DNA from 2 places in the Nocardioides sp. CCNWLW239 genome. Region 2 is predicted to be linked to the other one. Evidence: predicted binding sites of a transcription regulator. Region 2 holds the regulator's gene; the other holds the start of a gene.
The links. The regulator LexA, encoded in region 2, represses DNA repair genes until DNA is damaged. The targets are predictions, from matches to a motif close to TCGAACANNTGTTCGA.
Positions count from the first base shown of each region.

Region 1 (9,562 bases), on a different contig from region 2:
CCCCTGGTGGTGTGCAACAGCGTGCGCCACCGGCTGAAGCGGACCCTGCGCCGCTGGATCAGTATCCTCCCGCGCCCTCGTCGCTGAGGGACCATGCCGCCATCCGGGACATTTCTGACCGAAATGCAACCGAGGAGCCCCGTTCAGACATCAGTAGGTCATCGGCCCGATTTAACCTGAAGGGCCATGGTCCGGAGCGAGGCGATGAAGATGAACTCACGGGGAATGATCGCAGCGGCGCTTGCCGCCCTGCTGACGACCACGATCGCGGCATGCGCCACGGAACCGGCCGCCGCACCGGCCACTCCACCCGCCCCCGAGACGACGGCCTCGCCGGCCGCGGCCTCCACCAGCCCCTCACCGAGCACGGCCCCGACACCGACCCCCAGCGCCAAGCCGAAGCCCAAGCCGAAGCCGTCCCCGACCTCCGGCCCGCGGTTGTTCGGCAACGGCGACAGCGGCGACGACGTACGTGACCTGCAGGCGCGCCTGAAGCAGATCGGCTGGTTCAACGCCGGCGTGACCGGGTTCTACGGCAACGTCACCACCGAGGCCGTCACCGGCTTCCAGGGCAAGCGCGGGATCGCGGTCACCGGCTTCGTGGACCAGACCACCCTCGACCGGTTGTATGCGATGACCCGCGAGCCGACCGAGGCCGAGCTGACCAACGCCCCGCCTCCGGTCCCGGAGGGCAAGCTCGACCCGCGCTGTCTGACGGGTCGGGTGATGTGCATCGACAAGTCCACCTCGATGCTGCGCTGGGTCATCGGTGGCACCGTTCAGAAGAGCGTCGAGGTGCGGTTCGGCTCGCAGGAGCTACCCACCCGCGAGGGCCAGTTCTCGGTGTTCTCCAAGAGCCGCGACCACGTCTCCTCGATCTACAAGACCCCGATGCCGTTCGCGATGTTCTTCTCCGGTGGTCAGGCGGTCCACTACTCCCCTGACTTCGCCGCCAACGGTTACAACGGCGCCTCCCACGGCTGCGTGAACGTGCGCGACCATGCCGCCATCACCTCGCTCTACGACCAGGTGAACATCGGCGACAGGGTCGTCATCTACTGGTCCTGAGGCTGGTCCTGGGGCTGCTCCCGCGGTGCCCGCCTGCCGTTGAGGAGCAGGTTCAGCGCGATCGCGGTGATCGCCCCGGCGGAGATCCCCGAGTGGAAGATCGTCTGGAACCAGTCGGGGAAGCGTGCGTAGAGGTCGAGGACGACGTTGGTCCCGTCGGCGGCGTACGGGATTTGGCCTCGGTGAGCATCGCGACACCGAGCGAGATGGCGACGACGAGGATGTTGGCGTTGTCGAGACTCACCTTCGACAAGGTGCGGATGCCCGTCGCCGCCACCATGCCGAACAGCGCGATCCCGGCGCCGCCGAGCACCGGTTGAGGTACGCCCTCGACGACCGCGGCAAGCTTCGGCACCAGGCCGAGACCGACGAGGATCACGCCCGCACAGGTGGCGACGTGGCGGGAGCGCACACCGGTGATCGCGACGAGCCCCACGTTCTGCGCGAAAGCGGTGTAGGGGAAGGTGTTCATGATCCCACCGAGGAGCGTGCCGGCACCGTCGGCCCGAAGCCCGTCGGCGAGGCCGCGCGGGGTCACCGGCCGATCCACGATCTCGCCGACCGCGATCATGTCCCCGGTGGTCTCCGTCATCACGACGATGGCGACGATGATCATCGCGATCACCGCGGAGATCTCGAAGGTCGGCATCCCGAACTGGAACGGCGTGACCACGCCGACCCAGTCCGCTGAAGCGACACCGGACCAGTCGGTCATCCCAAGCGGGATGGCGACCAGGGTGCCGATGACCAGCGCGCACAGCACCGAGACCCGGCGGATCGCCAACGGTGCGAACCGTTCCAGCAGCACCACGATCAGCAGGGTCCCGAACGCCATCGCGATCGCCTTGGGTGCCCCGAAGTCGGGACCGAGCGCGGTGCCACCGCCGAACCAGCCGGCCGCGACCCGCATCAGCGAGACCCCGATGATGAGGATGATCGTGCCGGTCACCAGCGGCGGGAAGAACCTGATCAGCCTGCCGAAGAACGGCGCGACCAGGATCATGAAGACGCCCGAGGCGATCACCGAGCCATAGATCGCGGTGATCCCGTGCGCGGTCCCGATCGAGATCATCGGCCCCACGGCGGCGAAGGTCACGCCCTGCATCAGCGGGAGACGTACGCCGAAGGGCCCGACACCCACGGCCTGCAGGATCGTCGCGATGCCGGCGACCAGGAGGTCGGCCATGATCAGGTGGACGATGTCACCCCGCTCGAGCTGACCGGCACCGACCATGGCGCCACCGACGATCAGCGGCACGGCCACCGCGCCGGCGTACATCGCCAGCACATGCTGGAGGCCGAGCGGCACGAGCTGCGCCAGCGGCGGTACGTCATCGACCGGATGAGTTCCCTTCCTGCCGGTCCGGAACGTGTCGATGAGGGTCATACCGCCTCCTTGGGCGCCGGCACCGTCACCGGCTCGTGGGGACCATCAGGATGGCTGTCATCGGTTTCGGGGCTCCGTCGTGCGGATTGCACGACTATTTCAAGGCTGCGACGGATGTTTCAGGCCCCGCTGCTCGCACTGTCCGGCCTTCGGCGACGATTCCGGGCACGTACGCGGACGGCCTACCCTTGAGCCATGAAGGCGCTGCTCCTGGAGAACATCCATCCCGTCGCTGTCGAGAACCTCGAGAAGGCCGGATTCGAGGTCGAGCTGCGCAGCAAGTCGCTCTCCGAGGACGAGCTGGTGGCGGCCCTCCCGGGTGTGACGCTGCTCGGCATCCGGTCCAACACCCACATCACCCCGCGGGTGCTGGACGCAGCCCCCGACCTCAAGGCGATCGGCTGCTTCTGCATCGGCACCAACCAGGTCGACCTGGCCGGAGCCGCCGAGCGCGGCGTGGCCGTCTTCAACGCCCCCTACTCCAACACCCGCTCGGTCGTGGAGCTGGTCATCGGCTACATCATCTCCCTGGCCCGACGGCTGCCGGAGAAGACCGAGAAGATGCACGCCGGCATCTGGGACAAGTCCGCGAAGGGCTCCCACGAGGTCCGCGGCCGCACCCTCGGCATCATCGGCTACGGCAACATCGGCACCCAGCTGTCCAACGTCGCCGAGGCGCTGGGCTTCTACGTCATCTTCTACGACATCGCCGACCGGCTGGCTCACGGCAACGCGCGCCGGATGAAGTCCCTCGACGCGCTCCTGGCCGAGGCCGACGTGGTCTCCATCCACATCGACGGGCGCCCCGGCAACCTCGGCATGTTCGGCGAGGAGCAGTTCGCGAAGATGAAGCCGCGCTCGCTGTTCATCAACGCCGCCCGCGGCTTCCTGGTCGACAACGACGCCCTGCGCAAGCACATCGAGTCCGGTCACATCGCCGGCGCCGCGCTCGACGTCTTCCCGATCGAGCCCAAGGCCCAGGGCGATGCCTTCGAGAGCCCGCTGCAGGGTCTCGACAACGTCATCCTGACTCCGCACGTGGGCGGCTCCACGCAGGAGGCCCAGGAGGAGATCGGCTGGTTCGTCTCCGGCAAGCTGCGGGACTTCGTCCACTCCGGCTCGACCGCGCTGAGCGTCAACCTGCCCGCCGTCCAGCCGCCGCCGCTGGGTGAGGGCGCACGCCTCGCGCTGCTCCACGACAGCGTCCCGGGCGTGCTCGCCGAGCTCAACAACCTGCTCGCATCCGAGGGGGTCAACGTGACCGGCCAATACCTCGCCACCGCCGGCGAGACCGGCTTCGTGGTCACCGACGCGACCGACGTACCCCCGACGACGCTCGAGAAGATCGCGGGCAACCCGCACACGCGGTGGGTGCGTTCCTACCACGCGTGAGCGACATGCCTTAGCGTTCTGGCCCATGGATCTCCCTCGACATTGGCCGCTGCCCGAAGCCGTCGACCTTCTCGATGAGCTTCTGGCGGCGTACGACGAGCCGACCCGGCGCTACCACGACAGCCGACACCTCTCCGAGGTGCTGGACCGGATCGAGGAGCTCCGGGAGGAGGGAGAGCGTTTCGACCCGCTGACGGTCACCTTGGCGGCGTTCTTCCACGACTCCGTCTACGACGGGGAACGGGATGCCGAGGAGCGTTCGGCCAGCTGGGCCGAGGAGGCATTGAGCGCCTATCTGGAGGCGGACACGGTGGCCGAGGTCGCCCGACTGGTGCGGTTGACCGAGACCCACGACCCCGCACCCGACGACCACGGTGGTCGAGTGCTCTCCGATGCCGACCTGGCGATTCTGGCGGCCCCGCCGGAGCGCTACGCCGAGTACGTCGCGACCGTCCGCGAGGAGTACCAGCACCTCTCTGACGAGGAGTTCCGGATCGGCCGCGCCCAGGTCCTGGAGCGGCTGCTGGAGAAGGAATCCCTCTTCTCGACGCCGTTCGCGGCGATCAGCTGGGAGGCCGCCGCACGGGCGAACGTCACGGCCGAGCTGGAGACCCTCACCACATACCTGTCGCCTGATCAATAACAATTCGGTCGATACCCCTCGGGGGTGACAGAATCTCTCGGTGAGCTTCCAGACGTACGCCGACCTGTGGCGGATTCCTGACGTTCGCCGCATTCTCGTGCTGGGTCTGTTCCTCCGGATCCCGATGCCGGCCTCCTCCGTCATCGTGACCCTGCACGTGGTCGGCCCGCTGGACCGCTCCTACGCCGAGGCCGGCCTGGTCTCGACCGTCCTCGCGATCGCGATGGCGATCTCGGCACCCTGGCTCGGTCGGCTCCTCGACCGCATGGGCCTGCGGCGTACGCTCCTGCTGCCGTTGGCCGTCCTTCCCATCGCCTGGTCGATCGCACCCTGGGTCGGCTACCTTCCGCTGCTCGCGCTGGTCGCGGTCGCCGGTCTCTTCACCGTCCCGTCCTTCTCGATCGTCCGGCAGGTGATGCTCCGCTCGGTCGGCCCCGGGCAGCGCACCGCCGCTCTGAGCGCCGACGCGATCATGACCGAGCTCGGCTTCATGGTCGGTCCGGTCATCGGCGTGCTGGGCGCCAGCTACTTCGGCACCGCCGAGGCTTTGCTGCTGATCCAGTGGCTCGGGATCGTGGCCGCCGTAGCGCTGTGGCTGTTCAACCCGAGCATCACCGAGGGCGACCCTGCCGTACCGAGCGATGCCGTCCCGAGCGACACCGCCACCCCCGCCCGCCGCTTCGGGCTGCCGTCGTGGGTCAACCCGGGCGTCACGCTCCTCCTCATCGGCACGTTCACCGCCTCGCTCATCCTCATCGCCGAGGACCTCGGCACCGTGGCCGCGATGCGCGACTTCGACCGGACCGCCCTGCTCGGGATCGTGATGGCGATGTGGGCGCTCGGCTCGCTGCTCGGCGCCCTCATCTACGGCGCCCTCAACAGCCACCCCTCGACCGCGGTGATGCTCGTGCTGCTGGGCGCGACGACGGTGCTCACCGCGTTCGCCTGGGACCCGATCTCCTTCACCGTGCTGCTCCTGCTCAGCGGCTTCTTCTGCGCACCGACCCTCACCGCCGCCCTCGAGGCGATCACCAGCAGCGTCCCCTCGACCGTACGCGGCGAGGTCATGGGCTGGCACGGCTCGTTCATCACCCTCGGCAGCGCCGTCGGCGCCCCCACCGCCGGGTTCGCCATCGACCTGATCGGCTGGCAGGGCGGCTTCGTCCTGGGTGGCGGCCTCGGCCTGCTGATCGCCGGGGCCGTCTGGCTCACCACACGCCGGATGGCCACCCCCGCCGAGGCGTCAGGTACGTCGGCCGAAGCGTCACCCGCGTCGGCCGAGTAGTCACGGGGTGACCGCTCGGTCGACCGACGTGACGTCTCGGCCGACCGGCGTGACGGCTCAGCGGGGTTTGCGGCGGCGCAGGCCGGCGGAGACGAGGGCGGAGACGAGGACCCGGGAGGTGACCTCGACCGCGCCGGCGGCGACCATCTGGTCGTAGGCCTCGGCGGGTACGTCGTAATGGTCCCGGTCGAAGCCGCGGGCCGGGATGCCCATCCGGCTCGCAAAGGCGTGCAGCTCTTCGTAGGAGGTGTCGCTGGCCAGATGCGACCACATCCGTCCGCGGCTGGGGACGTTCGGCGGGTCGATGAGGATCACAGGTTGCATTGTCGGCGATCGCTCCGCAACTCGCGAGCGCTGCATTGTTGGCGATTGCTCCGCAATTCGCGAGCGCTTCCGCTTGACCCTCGTCTTCCTCCGCTCCGCTCGTCGCTACGCTCCTCCCTCCGCTGCGTCCAGACGAGGGGCGCTCCAGCGCTGGACTGTCGGCGATCGCTCCGCAACTCGCGAACGCCCGAATCACTTCTCGGCTCCTTGACCGGTGGGCAAGAATGGTCGGTGATGAACACGACAGTGCTGTTCGAGGCTCGGGCGAGGGTGCTCCATGACCTCGATGCCCGCGGACTCGCCGGCGCGGCCGCCGTCTCCGCGCTCGAGGACGCGATGACCGAGCGCGGCTGGTGGGTGGAGCAGTGGCCGGAGGGCAAGGCCTACGTCGCCGGCCTGGTCGCCCAGGACGTGCAGGACATCCTCTTCGACGGCGAGACCTCCGCGCGCTGGCCGCTGTGCACCTCGTGTCCGCCCGAGTCGCCGGCCCACTCGCTGCACATCACTCCCGACCTGGGAGGCCCCGACCCGATCTGGGTCTGCGAGGAGAGCGGCGACGTGGTCGCACCGCTCGGCGCCCTCTGATCCCTCCGGGAAGGAGGTCGGTCAGGACGGACCGAGCTGCAGGTGCAGCGCGTAGCGGTCGGCGCGGTAGACAGACCGGCACACCTCGACGTAGCGGTCCCCGGCGACCGACTTCCGCTGCCTGCGGAGCACGGGCACGCCGACTGAGAGGCCGAGCAGCGTGGCCTCTTCGATGTTGGCCACGTCGGCACGGAACGTGTCGTCGACCCACGACGGCCGCAGCCGGCGCCGGGCGAGCTCGGCGTAGAGGCTGGTCGGCGTGGTGCGTTCGAGCAGGTCGGGCATGATCGCCTCGTCGAGGTAGACGTCCTCGATGCAGATCGGCACCCCGTCGCCGCGGCGCAGGCGGCGCCAGTGGATGACGGCCGCACCTTCTTCGAGGTCCAGCGAGCCGGCGATGGTGGGGCCGGCCTTCTCCCGGCGGAGCAGCAGCGTCTCGGAGGACGGCTGCATCCCCCGGCGGGCCATCTCTTCGCTGAACCCGAGGACCGGGCTCGCCGCCCGCGGCGGTCGCGCCACGAAGGTCCCCCGGCCCGGGATCCGGACCAGCAGGCCGTCGGCGACGAGCGCATCGAGCGCCTGCCGCACGGTGGCCCGGGCGACGTTGAACTTCTGGACCAGCTCACGTTCGGAAGGGGCGGACGCACCCGGGCTCTCACCGACGACGAGCTCCCGGACGTACTCCCGGATCTGGACGTGCTTGAGCGACCGCTCACCCTCGACCGACCCAACCATGAGCAGAGCGTAGGTGCACGCATTGGGCACCGTCCCCCGTTTCGTCAAGTTGTGACTCGGCAGCGAGATGGGGCAGACCGGACGCAACGAAACCCAGCGACCTCAATCACTAGAACAAGTGTTCGATTCCGAGGTAGAGTGCAGGAGTGGACTTCCAGGGAACACTCTTCGCCCCCACCGACGACGAGACCACCGAGACGACCTACGAGCGGATCCATCTGGACCGCGGAGCCTGGGTGGACGTCGCCCGTGGCTGGCTGCCCGATCCCGACGACGTCTTCGCGGCCTTGGTCCACGACGTCCCGTGGCGCGAGGAACGCCGGCAGATGTACGACCGCGTCGTCGACGTCCCTCGGCTGCTGCACACCTACGGGCAGGGCGACCCGCTCCCCCACCCCCGGCTCGCCGAGGCCCGCGGCCGCCTGACCGCCCATTACCTCCCCGAACTCGGCGAGCCGTTCGTGACCGCAGGCTGCTGCTACTACCGCAACGGCAACGACTCGGTCGCCTGGCACGGCGACAAGATCGGCCGTGGCCGCACCGCCGACACGATGGTCGCGATCGTCTCCGTCGGCGACCCCCGCCGCCTGGCACTACGTCCGCACGGCGGGGGCAAGGGGATGAGTATCGAGATGGGCCACGGCGACCTCGTCGTCATGGGCGGCTCCTGCCAGCGCACCTGGGAGCACGCCATCCCCAAGGTCTCCTCCGCCGGCCCCCGGATCTCGGTCCAGTTCCGCCCCCGCAACGTCTTCTGAGAGCGGTCGCGAGCGTCTTCTCAGGCGGGTCCCAGATACGTTCCGTACGCTGGTAGGAAAGGATGGGACCGACAGCCACGCCTCCTGGAGCCGCCTTGACCACCACCGCAACACCCCTCGCCCCGCCGTCCGCCGAGGAGATCGCCAGGGCGAAGGAGATCGTCGGGCGGGTCAGCACCGCCTTCAGCAGCCGCGTGGTCGGCCAGGAGCGACTCCGGACAGCGCTGCTGATCGCGCTCCTCTCCGAGGGTCACGTCCTGCTCGAGAGCGTCCCCGGGCTGGCGAAGACGCTGGCCGCCTCGACGCTGTCGCAGACGGTCAAGGCCAAGTTCTCCCGGATCCAGTGCACCCCCGACCTGCTGCCGAGCGACATCATCGGCACCCAGGTCTACGACCAGCGCAACCACGAGTTCGAGACCCAGCTCGGCCCGGTGCACGCCAACTTCGTGCTGCTCGACGAGATCAACCGGAGCTCCGCGAAGACCCAGAGCGCCATGCTCGAGGCGATGCAGGAGCGCCAGACCAGCATCGCCGGCCAGATCCATCCGCTGCCGCGCCCGTTCATGGTGCTCGCCACCCAGAACCCGATCGAGGAGGAGGGCACCTACGTCCTCCCGCACGCGCAGATGGACCGGTTCCTGCTCAAGGAGATCGTCAACTACCCGAGCGACGCCGAGGAGCTCGTCGTCCTCGAGCGCATCGAGGCCGGCACGCTCGGCCCCGACCACGAGGAGACGCGCCCGGTCGCCGACCCTGACGACGTGGTCTGGCTCCAGGAGCTGACCAAGCGCGTCTACGTCGACCCGGCGATCAAGCGCTACATCGTGGCCCTCGTCCAGGCCACCCGCAACGCCCGTCAGCTGCTCGGGCCGGAGACGGGCTCCTACGTCGAGATCGGCGCGTCCCCGCGCGCCTCGATCGCGTTCCTGCAGGCCTCCCGCGCGGCCGCACTGCTGCTCGGCCGCTCCTACGTCACCCCGGAGGACGTGCGCGAGCTGCGCCACAGCATCCTGCGCCACCGGCTGCACCTCAGCTTCGAGGCGCTGGCCGAGAAGGTCCAGCCCGAGATGCTGGTCGACGCGCTGGTCCGCGCGGTCCCGAGCCCCTGACCCCAGCCGAGCACATGGCGACGTACCTTCCCCGGATCCGCACGCGGCTGATGATCCATGCCCACCGCAAGGTGGTCGGCCTGCTCGACGGGGAGTATGCGTCCCTCCAGACGGGGCGCTCCATGGACTTCCACGACCTGCGGGAGTACGTCCCCGGCGACGACGTGAAGGACATCGACTGGAAGGCGACGGCTCGGTCCCGGAGCCTGCTGGTCAAGCGGTTCACCGCCGAGCGGCAGCACCTGGTGCTGCTGGCGATCTCCACCGGCCGGAGCA
Region 1 covers NZ_JBBBNW010000001.1:444,658-454,219, forward strand. Annotated here, with positions in the region: gene WBG06_RS02195 (exonuclease domain-containing protein) at 1-87, shown strand, start outside; gene WBG06_RS02200 (L,D-transpeptidase family protein) at 211-1,068, shown strand; gene WBG06_RS02205 (nucleobase:cation symporter-2 family protein) at 1,121-2,455, opposite strand; gene serA (phosphoglycerate dehydrogenase) at 2,651-3,847, shown strand; gene WBG06_RS02215 (HD domain-containing protein) at 3,873-4,490, shown strand; gene WBG06_RS02220 (MFS transporter) at 4,531-5,775, shown strand; gene WBG06_RS02225 (DUF4031 domain-containing protein) at 5,833-6,099, opposite strand; gene WBG06_RS02230 (hypothetical protein) at 6,334-6,684, shown strand; gene WBG06_RS02235 (GntR family transcriptional regulator) at 6,706-7,419, opposite strand; gene WBG06_RS02240 (alpha-ketoglutarate-dependent dioxygenase AlkB) at 7,566-8,177, shown strand; gene WBG06_RS02245 (AAA family ATPase) at 8,273-9,286, shown strand; gene WBG06_RS02250 (DUF58 domain-containing protein) at 9,301-9,562, shown strand, end outside.
Region 1: the regulator LexA is predicted to act here: its motif matches at 7,530-7,545, upstream of WBG06_RS02240 (alpha-ketoglutarate-dependent dioxygenase AlkB).

Region 2 (9,562 bases):
CTCGCGGGCGTCGATCTCCTCGATGACCTCACCGGTGGTGCGGGCGCGGAGGCCGAACTTCTTGCCTTCCTCGACCGCACGCATGAACTCGTCGGAGACGCGCACGGAGTTGTTGGCGTTCTGGTACTGCACGGACGAGATGTCCTTGCCGCCCAGGTCCATGTCGAAGCCGGCGTCGCGCAGCGCGCGGATCTTGTCCTCCTCGCGCGCCTTGGTCTCGACGAACTCCTCGATGTCGGGGTGGTCGACGTCGAGGACGACCATCTTCGCGGCGCGGCGGGTGGCGCCACCGGACTTGATGGTGCCCGCGGACGCGTCCGCGCCACGCATGAAGGAGACCGGACCGGAGGCGGTGCCGCCGGAGGACTTCAGCAGCTCCTTGGAGGAGCGGATGCGGGAGAGGTTGAGACCGGCACCGGAGCCGCCCTTGAAGATCAGGCCCTCCTCCTTGTACCAGTTCAGGATCGAGTCCATGGAGTCGTCGACCGAGAGGATGAAGCAGGCCGAGACCTGCTGGGGGGACTCGGTGCCGACGTTGAACCAGACCGGCGAGTTGAAGGCGAAGTGCTGGTTGACCAGCAGCCAGGTGAGCTCGCGACCGAAGAGGTCGGCGTCGGCGTCGGAGGCGAAGTAGCCGTTCTCCTTGCCGGAGGCGACGTAGGTGTTCACGACCCGGTCGATGAGCTGCTTCAGGCTCTGCTCGCGCTTGGCCGTGCCGAGGGCGCCGCGGAAGTACTTGGTGGTCACGATCGTCGAGGCGTTGATCGACCAGAAGTCGGGGAACTCGACTCCGGTCTGCTCGAAGACGGTCTCACCGGTCTTCCAGTTCTTCTGGACGACGTCGCGTCGCTCCCAGGTGATCTCGTCGTACGGGTGGACGCCTTCGGTGCTGAAGATCCGCTCGATCTTCAGCCCGGAGCCCGCCTTCGCCGTTGCCTGTGCCTCTGCTGCCGTGTCTGTCATTTCGTTCCCCCTGTTGTCATCGATCGCTGTGCCGTACTGCTGGTCGGTGCTGATGGTGGAGTCTCCTGTTGCGCCCGTTCGGGCTTCGTACGCCCTGCTCGTGTGCTGAGCCTGGTCTGTTTCGCTGGATGGCCCGGACAGGTCGCTTCCCCACGGCCTGCCCGGGCCCGTCTGTGTGCCATCTCGCTGTGAATGGCCGTGGGTATCTAGTCGGAGCCCACCGGGGCCTCGACCGGATGTTCTGTCTCGAAGTTCTGGACTTCCCGTTCCGTACGCAGCATCTGGATCTCACGCTCGAAGTCGTCCACCGACTCGAAGGCCCGGTAGACGCTCGCGAAGCGCAGGTAGGCGACCTCGTCGAGCTCTCGCAGAGGCGCGAGGATCGCCAGCCCCACCTCGTGGCTGGGGACCTCGGCCAGTCCTTGGCTCCGCAGCGCCTGCTCGACCTCCTGGCCGAGGCACGCGAGCTGGTCCTCGGTGACCGGGCGGCCCTTGCACGCCTTGCGTACGCCGTGCACCGCCTTGTCCCGACTGAACGGCTCCGCCGCGCCGGAACGCTTGGCCACCATCAGCTGCATCTGCTCGACGGTCGTGAACCGCTTCCCGCACTCCTGGCAGACCCGGCGGCGCCGGATCTGGCCACCCTCCTCGGCCACGCGGGAGTCGAGCACCTTGGTGTCGCTGTGCCGGCAGAACGGACAGTGCACGGTCGAGCCCCTCTCGTGAAGCTTGTGGATCCAGGCCGTCTCAGCGGCGGCCCGAGCCTGTGGAACCTGTGGATACGAGCGTGAATCCCTGTGGAACAACACCCTGATCGCTGTGGGTCATCCATCGGTTCATGTGAACTAGATGTGGATAACTACAGCCGTGTAACTACTAGATGTAGTGGTAACCGTACGCCCGCCCTCCGGCCGATGCAAGCGAGGGTCGGGTTTCCCCGCGTGCCCGGCGTGTCGCCGGTCAATTGCCGAAAGATTCCGGTTCAGCGGCGCCGGGCTGGACTCGATGCGTAAGAATGACCCCCGTGACAAACATCTCCGGAGGAAATCGCGTCGGGTCGCGGAGAGGCACGCGCCCCAGAAGCGGTCCCCGGCCACCATTCATCTTGCCTGCGATCGCGACACTGGCATTCCTCGTCATCTGGGGTGTGCTGGTGTGGGTCGCCGTCGGTTTCGGGGCCGACGCACGGGGAGGCGATTCCGGCGCCTGGGTGAAGCTCGCCATCGCGGCGGTCGCTGCAGTCGCCTGCCTCTTCCTGACCTTCACCTTCGCCGGGAAGGCCTGGCGGGACTTCACCGGCGCCCCCACCCCGCCACCCACCGACGACTACACCGGCAACCACTCCAGCGCCTACGTCGAGGAGCAGGACTACCCGGACCAGTCCTACGGCGACCAGGCCTACGCCGACCAGCCCTACGCGGATCAGACCTACCCGGAGCAGGGCTACTACGGCACCGGTTCCTACAGCTACGAGGACACCGGCTCCTACAGCCGCCACAGCGCCGACACCGGGAGCCACCCGCCCTACGGCAGCACCGGAAGTCGCTCGGCCTACACCGACACGGGCTCCCAGTCGCCTTACGGCTACCCGGGAGACGACCAGGGCTACGGGAGCACCGGCAGCCGGGCCGCCTACGGCGCCTCGGCCTACCAGCCGCCGACCAGCCCGCCACCCACCCCGCAGCCCTACTACTCGAACCCGCCGACGCCGACGTCGACACCGCAGAGCACCCCGGCGTACGGATCGCAGGGATACACCACGGACAGCTACCCGACCCAGCAAGCCGGCTCCTCGCCGTATCAGTCGGGCGCCTACCAGGTGCCGACCGGATACGGCCAGACCGGTTCGCGGGCCCGGCTGACCCAGGATCCCGCCGCGACCCAGGCGCTGCCCACCCCGCGTCCGCCCCAAGACCCGCCGTCCCAACCGGACGACGAGTGGCCGCCGCGACACAGCACCCGCAACAAGCAGTGGCCGCCGACCGACCCGGGGACCCCGTACCGCGGGCGTCACTGACGCCACAGCGAGAGTGCCGCAGACGCTTCCCATCGTCTGCGGCACTCTCACTTTTCCCCGGTAGCCGGCCGCCAGGGTCGAAGGAGCGGCCGGACATCTGTGTGGCGCCTACGGCGCGGTCGGGATGATCAGGGTCTGACCGGACACGAGCATCGACGACTCGAGACTGTTGAGCTCCTTGATCGTCTGCTCCATCTCCCGAATCGATGCGTCGGTGCCGGCAACTGCCTTCGAGGAGATGTCCCAGAGCGTGTCACCATCGCCGACGACCATCGTGTGGGCGGCGGGGGCGGAGCCACCAGGAAATCCGGCATCAGCGCCGGCACTGTTCGCCGCGAACGCCACCCGCGCTCCGATCAGCGCGATCCCGAAGAGCACGACGAGTGCGAACGCGAACACCACGACTCGGCCGCGCCGGGTGAGCCGCACCGTCGAACGCCGCACATCCCGCGCCGGACGGGGCGGTTCGGCTACGGGCAGCACATAGACGGTTGCACTCATCACGGCCTCCAGTTCATCGGTCTCTCGATCACGTGTTCGATCGAGCACATGTTCGAAGTTAGATCACGTGTTCGAACAACGCAAGTAGCGACCCCAAGAATTTTCGAACGCCGACACGCACCGGTGACGAGATCGAACAGATGTTTGAAGTCGTGGTGCCAGAGGGACTAATGTGAAGACATGACCACGCAGAAGACAGGCACCGGATCAGGCGGTTCGAAGAGCCGCGTCCGCGAGCTGCCCGACGGGCCGCCGGACGCGACCGGGCTCACGCCGCGTCAGCAGCGCATCCTCGCTCACCTGCGCGACAGCATCGAACAGCGCGGCTACCCGCCCAGCATGCGCGAGATCGGCGCCGCCGTCGGGCTGACCAGCACCAGCAGCGTCGCCCACCAGCTCCGCGCGCTGGAGCAGCGTGGTCTGATCCGCAAGGACCCCAAGCGGCCTCGTGCCCTCGAGGTCTTCCTCCCCGAGGTGATGGCCCACCGCAAGGCCATGTCCGGCGAGCCCGAGGAGACCAGCACGGCCGAGTCGACGGTCACCGCCGAGGCCGGGGTCAACCCCAACCCCGACGCCGCGATGGTTCCCCTGGTCGGCCGGATCGCGGCCGGTGGCCCGATCCTGGCCGAGGAGACCTCGAGCCAGCAGAGCGTCGAGGACGTCTTCCCGCTCCCCAAGCAGCTGGTCGGCAACGGTGACCTGTTCCTGCTCTCGGTCTCCGGTGACTCGATGGTCGACGCCGCCATCTGCGACGGCGACTTCGTGGTCGTGCGCCAGCAGCCGACCGCGGAGAACGGTGAGATCGTGGCCGCGCTGATCGACGGCGAGGCGACCGTCAAGACCCTTTCCCGCAAGGACGGCAAGGTCTGGCTGCTGCCGCACAACGCTGCCTACGAGCCGATCGACGGCACCCACGCGACGATCCTCGGCAAGGTGACCGCGGTCCTCCGCAGCCTCTGACGACCTGCATTCTGCGTGCGATCCAGCCGCCGACCCGTCATCGGGTCGGCGGCTGCTTCGTCCGTGGGCAACGCCCAATCGGCCGTGTCCCCCGGACACGGCGGGGTCGTGCGCTTAGACTGCGGTGGTCTGTCATCCCGAACGTCTGGTATCTCATGCGAAACATTGCCCGCCGGATCACCCGCAAACAACGCTCCCTCGTCCTGATCGCAGGCATGGTCGTCGCGACGTTCGTCGCCACCATGCCCGCAACCGGGTCGACTCCGGCGACCTCGGCGGTGACCGGCGGTGAAGCCAGCGCCGAGCAGCCGGTGACGGAGGAGACCGCCCGTGAGGCGCTCGCCGAGGCGAAGAAGATCAAGCGCAACCAGTCCGTACGCGGCGTCCGGCAGGTGGTGCCGGGTCGGCACGTCGCCGGCCGCCCCGACGCGACCATCGCGCTGACCAACCTGTGGAACGCCAAGGACGCCCTGGACGGCTCGGACAAGACGGCCGCTCGCGAGCTGCTCGCCCGCCCGCGTGCCACGAGCCAGACCTGCAGCACCGCGGTCTGCGTCCACTACACGCCGGGCTCCGGCGGCGACCGTGCCTCGGTGGCGTACGCGACCCAGGTCCGTGACGTCGTCACCAAGGTCCACAACCTCTACGTGCAGGCGGGATACCGCAAGCCGGCGGCCGACAAGGCGGTCACGCCGGGCAAGGTCGACATCTACCTCGAGAACCTCTACGACGAGGGCTACTACGGCTACTGCGCGCCGGAGTCGAAGGTCTCCAAGACGGCCGCGACCGCCTACTGCGTGCTGGACAACAACTACGCCAGCAGCGAATACGGCTACTACAACACGCCCACCGAGAACCTCCGGGTGACGGCCGCTCACGAATACTTCCACGCCGTCCAGTTCGCCTACGACGCCGGCGAGGACCGCTGGATGATGGAGTCGACCGCGACCTGGGTCGAGGACGAGGTCTACGACAGCATCGACGACAACCGGCAGTATCTCGCCTACGGCCAGCTCGAGGACCAGCGCAAGCCGCTGGACAACTCCAACGCCTCCAACCTCGGCATCTACGGCAACTGGATCTTCTTCCGGTTCCTCTCCGAGCGCTACGCGCGCGAGCGCGGCCAGCTTCCGGCAGTGGTCCTCGACATCTGGCGACGAGCCGAGTCGACCTACTCCACGCTCGCCATCCGACGGGCGCTCGCCGACCGCGGCACCACGCTGAAGACCCAATACACCCGCTTCGCCGCCGGCAACCTGGCCCCCCGGAAGACCTACAGCGAGGGCCGCGCCTACTACGCGCCGGTCTACGACGGACGCACCGCGCTCCCCGCCAAGCGACAGACCGTCGACGGCAAGTTCACCCTCAAGCACCTGACGTACGCCTCCCAGCGCCTCGTCCCGAAGAAGGTCGGCAAGGGCTGGAAGCTGCGCGTGAAGGTCGACGTCGCCCGCCCCAACGCCAACGCGGCCGTGGTCAGCGTCTTCCGCACCGACGGCACCCGCGGCGTCTACTACCTCAAGCCCAACCGGGACGGCATCGCCACCAAGACCATCGAGGGCTTCTCCTCCAAGCGGATCCGCAAGGTCGAGGTCACCTTCGCCAACGCGAGCAGCAACTTCAGGTGCGGCCAGGGCACCGCGTACTCATGCCGTGGCATCGCTTCGCCGGACAAGGCCACCCACCGCTGGTGGGCGAAGACCTACCGCTGACCCAACCCCCGCCGAGTCGGCTCGTTCCAACGAGCCGACTCGGCGTGCTTGTCGCTCAGTACGAGCCGACTCGGCCGTGGGTCAGGCAGAGGCCATCTCGGAGAGCCGCTTGAGGGCCTTCCGCACGACGTCGGGATCCGTCGTGGCCCACATCGGCGGCAGGCTCGCCTTGAGGAACCCACCGTAGCGGGCGGTCGCGAGACGGGCGTCGAGGACGGCCACGACGCCGCGGTCGGTGGTGGTGCGGATCAGCCGGCCGGCCCCTTGGGCGAGCAGGAGCGCCGCATGGGTCGCGGCGACCTGCATGAACCCGTTGCCGCCGGCCTTGTCGGCCGCCTGCTGCCGGGCCGACATCAGCGGGTCGTCGGGGCGCGGGAACGGGATCCGGTCGATGATCACGAGCTGGCAGGTGTCGCCAGGCACGTCGAGCCCCTGCCACAGCGACAGGGTGCCGAAGAGCACGGTGTGCGGGTCGGCGACGAACTGCGCGGCGAGCTCGGGCAGCTGCGCGTCGCCCTGCGCCAGGGTGGTCAGGTGGGGCAGCTTCTGACGCACGACCTCGGCCGCCGCCTCGGCGGCCCGGCGTGAGGAGAAGAGCCCGAGCGTACGTCCGTCGGCGGCGTCGACCAGGTCGACGATCTCGTCGAGGGTCTTGGCCCCCATCCCGTCGCGCCCGGGCGGGGGCAGATGGCGGGCGACGTAGAGGATCCCCTGGCGGCCGTAGTCGAACGGGCTGCCGACGTCGAGCCCGACCCACGGCAGCACGTCCTCGGTGCGCTGCGCCCCGGCGCCCAGCTCGGTGCGCTCCTCCGCCTTGAGCCCGAGCGATCCGGCAACCGGGCCGAAGTCGCCGCCGAGCTTGAGGGTCGCCGAGGCGAAGACGACGGTCTTCTCCCGCAGCAGCTTGTCGCGCATCTGCGCCCAGACCTGCAGCGGCGCGACGCACAGGCGCGGAGGAATCCTGTCGCCGCCCTCGTTGAGCCAGATGACGTCGGACTCAGCGGCGGCGGCCATCCGCTCGGCGGTGGTGAAGACCTCCTGCAGGCCGCCCTTGGCCTGCTGGAAGCCGGGGTCGGCGCTGTCGGAGTCCTTCGGCTTGGGGAGCGCCGAGAGCGCGGACCGGGCGGCGTCCCGCACGAGGATCAGCGCGTCCGAGACGACCTCGGGCAGCGTGATCAGCCGGCCCGGAGAGGTCTCGTTGATCGCGGCCCGCAGCGCGTCGGAGGCATCGGCCAGGTCGTCGGCCTCGGAGCCGTCGATGTGCTTCTGGGCCCGGCGGGCGGCCCGCTCCACCTCGGCCGCGGTCAGCTCGTCGGTCGCCGCCTGGGTCACTCGGGCGACGAGCTCGTGGGCCTCGTCGATCACCACCGCGTCGTATTCCGGGATCATCGGCACCCCCTCGATCGCGTCGATCGCGAGCAGCGAGTGGTTGGTGACGATGAGGTGGCTCTTCTGGGCCTTGTCGCGGGCGACCTCGGCGAAGCACTCCTCGCCGAAGGGACACTTGGCGGCACCGAGGCAGTCGCGGTGGTTGACCGAGACCTGTCGCCACTCGCGGTCGGTGTGACGGGGCGCGGAGTCACGCTCGCCGCTGCCGCCCTTCTCCGCCTCCTTCTCGGCCCAGCTGCGCAGCTCGAGGACCTTCTCGGCCATCGGGCCCAACGGCACGTCGACCAAGGTGCCCTGGTCGTCGGGAGCGCCCTCGCGCACGCGGTGGAGGCAGGCGTAGTTGGAGCGGCCCTTGAGCACCGCGTAGGAGGCGTCGACGCCGGGACGCGAGCCGATCGCCTTGACCAGGCGCGGCAGGTCGCGCTCGACGAGCTGATGCTGCAGCGCCAGGGTCGCGGTGGCGACCACGACGCGGCTGTCGTGGAGCAGCGACGGGACCAGGTAGGCCAGCGACTTCCCGGTGCCGGTGCCGGCCTCGACCAGCAGGTGCTCCTCGTCGGCCAGGGCCTGCGCGACCGCGTCGGCCATCAACACCTGACCCTCACGGGTGGCCCCGCCGAGGGTCGCGACCGCATCCGCGAGGGCTTCGCGTACGGGCGTCTGGGAGGCGGTGTCGGTTGCGGTCACTCGGGCAACCTTAGCCGTGGGCGGGGACAGTCTCCGATCGGCTCTCCGCGATCCGCTGCGCGACGATCTCCCCGAACTGCATGTGGCCCGCGACGGTCAGATGGGTGTTGTCCTCGAGCATGGGCAGCTCGAGGTCGAAGACGTTGATGTACGTCACACCGTACTCCGCCGATACCCGCCGCATCATCTTGTTGACGACCTTGATGGCCTTGGCCCGCGACTTCACCTTGGGCGCACTGAGCACGACGACCTCGTGGCCCTTCAGCTCGTCCAGCGTGTCTCGGAACCCCTCCTCGACATCGTCGAGCTCGCTCTTGGAGTCGTTGATGCCGCCCTCGAGCACGACCAGGTCGGCCCCCGGGGCGATCGCGTCGGGGACCCGCTCGGGGAAGGAGATCGGGCCGCACCGTTCCATCAGCCCTCGCGCGTAGCCGGTGCCGCCGAAACCGGAGACTCGCACCTCCCCGTCGAGATACCGCGGCCACGACAGCGCCGGGTCCTCCAGGCCGAACCCCGATGCCCAGGAGTCACCGATCACGACGACCCGCTCACCGGCGCCGGTCACCACCGCCGCGCGGGTCACCGACTCGGCGGCCAGCCGCGTGCACAGGTCCTGGGTCACCTGGGCCCCGTGGCTCACGTCCTGCCCAGGAAGTACGCCGTCGTCCTCGCTGGCACAGCCGGCGAGCGTGGCCACCAGGACAGCACCAGCCAGCGCGCTCACCATCGTGGCGCGCGCTGCTCGGCGTACCTCTGTCCGCATCCTGACCTCTCCAACGACCGGTCGTCCCAAGTGTGCGGGACGAGCCTGTCATCGCCAACGTCGAAACGCCGAACCCGTGGCGGGATCAGCGCCCCCGGGATCAGACGGGATGGGCGCTCAGTTCGTGTACGCGGCCAGCTCGCCGGCCAGGTCCGCGTTGGCGCGACCCTTGACGACGGTGCCGTCGGCGGTGTGCTCGAGATGGTCGATCTCGCCGTGCTGGTGGATCCGGTTGACCAGGTCACCCCGCTCGTAGGGAACCAGCGCGGAGAACTCGACGCCCGGCCGCGGCAGATCGGTCTCGACGGCCTTGATGGCCGCCTCGATGCCTTCGCCGGTCTTGGCCGAGACCGCGACCGAGTGGGGCTCGGCACGCTGCAGCCTGGCGATCACCAGCGGGTCGGCGATGTCGGACTTGTTGATCACGACCAGCTCGGGGACCTCGCTGGCGCCGATCTCGGCGAACACCTCGCGCACCGCGGCCAGCTGGCCCTCGGGGTCGGGGTGGGAGCCGTCGACGACATGCACGACCAGGTCGGCGTCGGCCACCTCCTCCAGCGTCGAGCGGAA
Region 2 covers NZ_JBBBNW010000002.1:342,965-352,526, forward strand. Annotated here, with positions in the region: gene WBG06_RS07585 (vitamin B12-dependent ribonucleotide reductase) at 1-963, opposite strand, end outside; gene nrdR (transcriptional regulator NrdR) at 1,170-1,670, opposite strand; gene WBG06_RS07595 (hypothetical protein) at 2,069-2,980, shown strand; gene WBG06_RS07600 (LysM peptidoglycan-binding domain-containing protein) at 3,089-3,481, opposite strand; gene lexA (transcriptional repressor LexA) at 3,662-4,441, shown strand; gene WBG06_RS07610 (MXAN_6640 family putative metalloprotease) at 4,597-6,153, shown strand; gene WBG06_RS07615 (ATP-dependent DNA helicase) at 6,235-8,229, opposite strand; gene WBG06_RS07620 (SGNH/GDSL hydrolase family protein) at 8,240-8,992, opposite strand; gene hflX (GTPase HflX) at 9,110-9,562, opposite strand, start outside.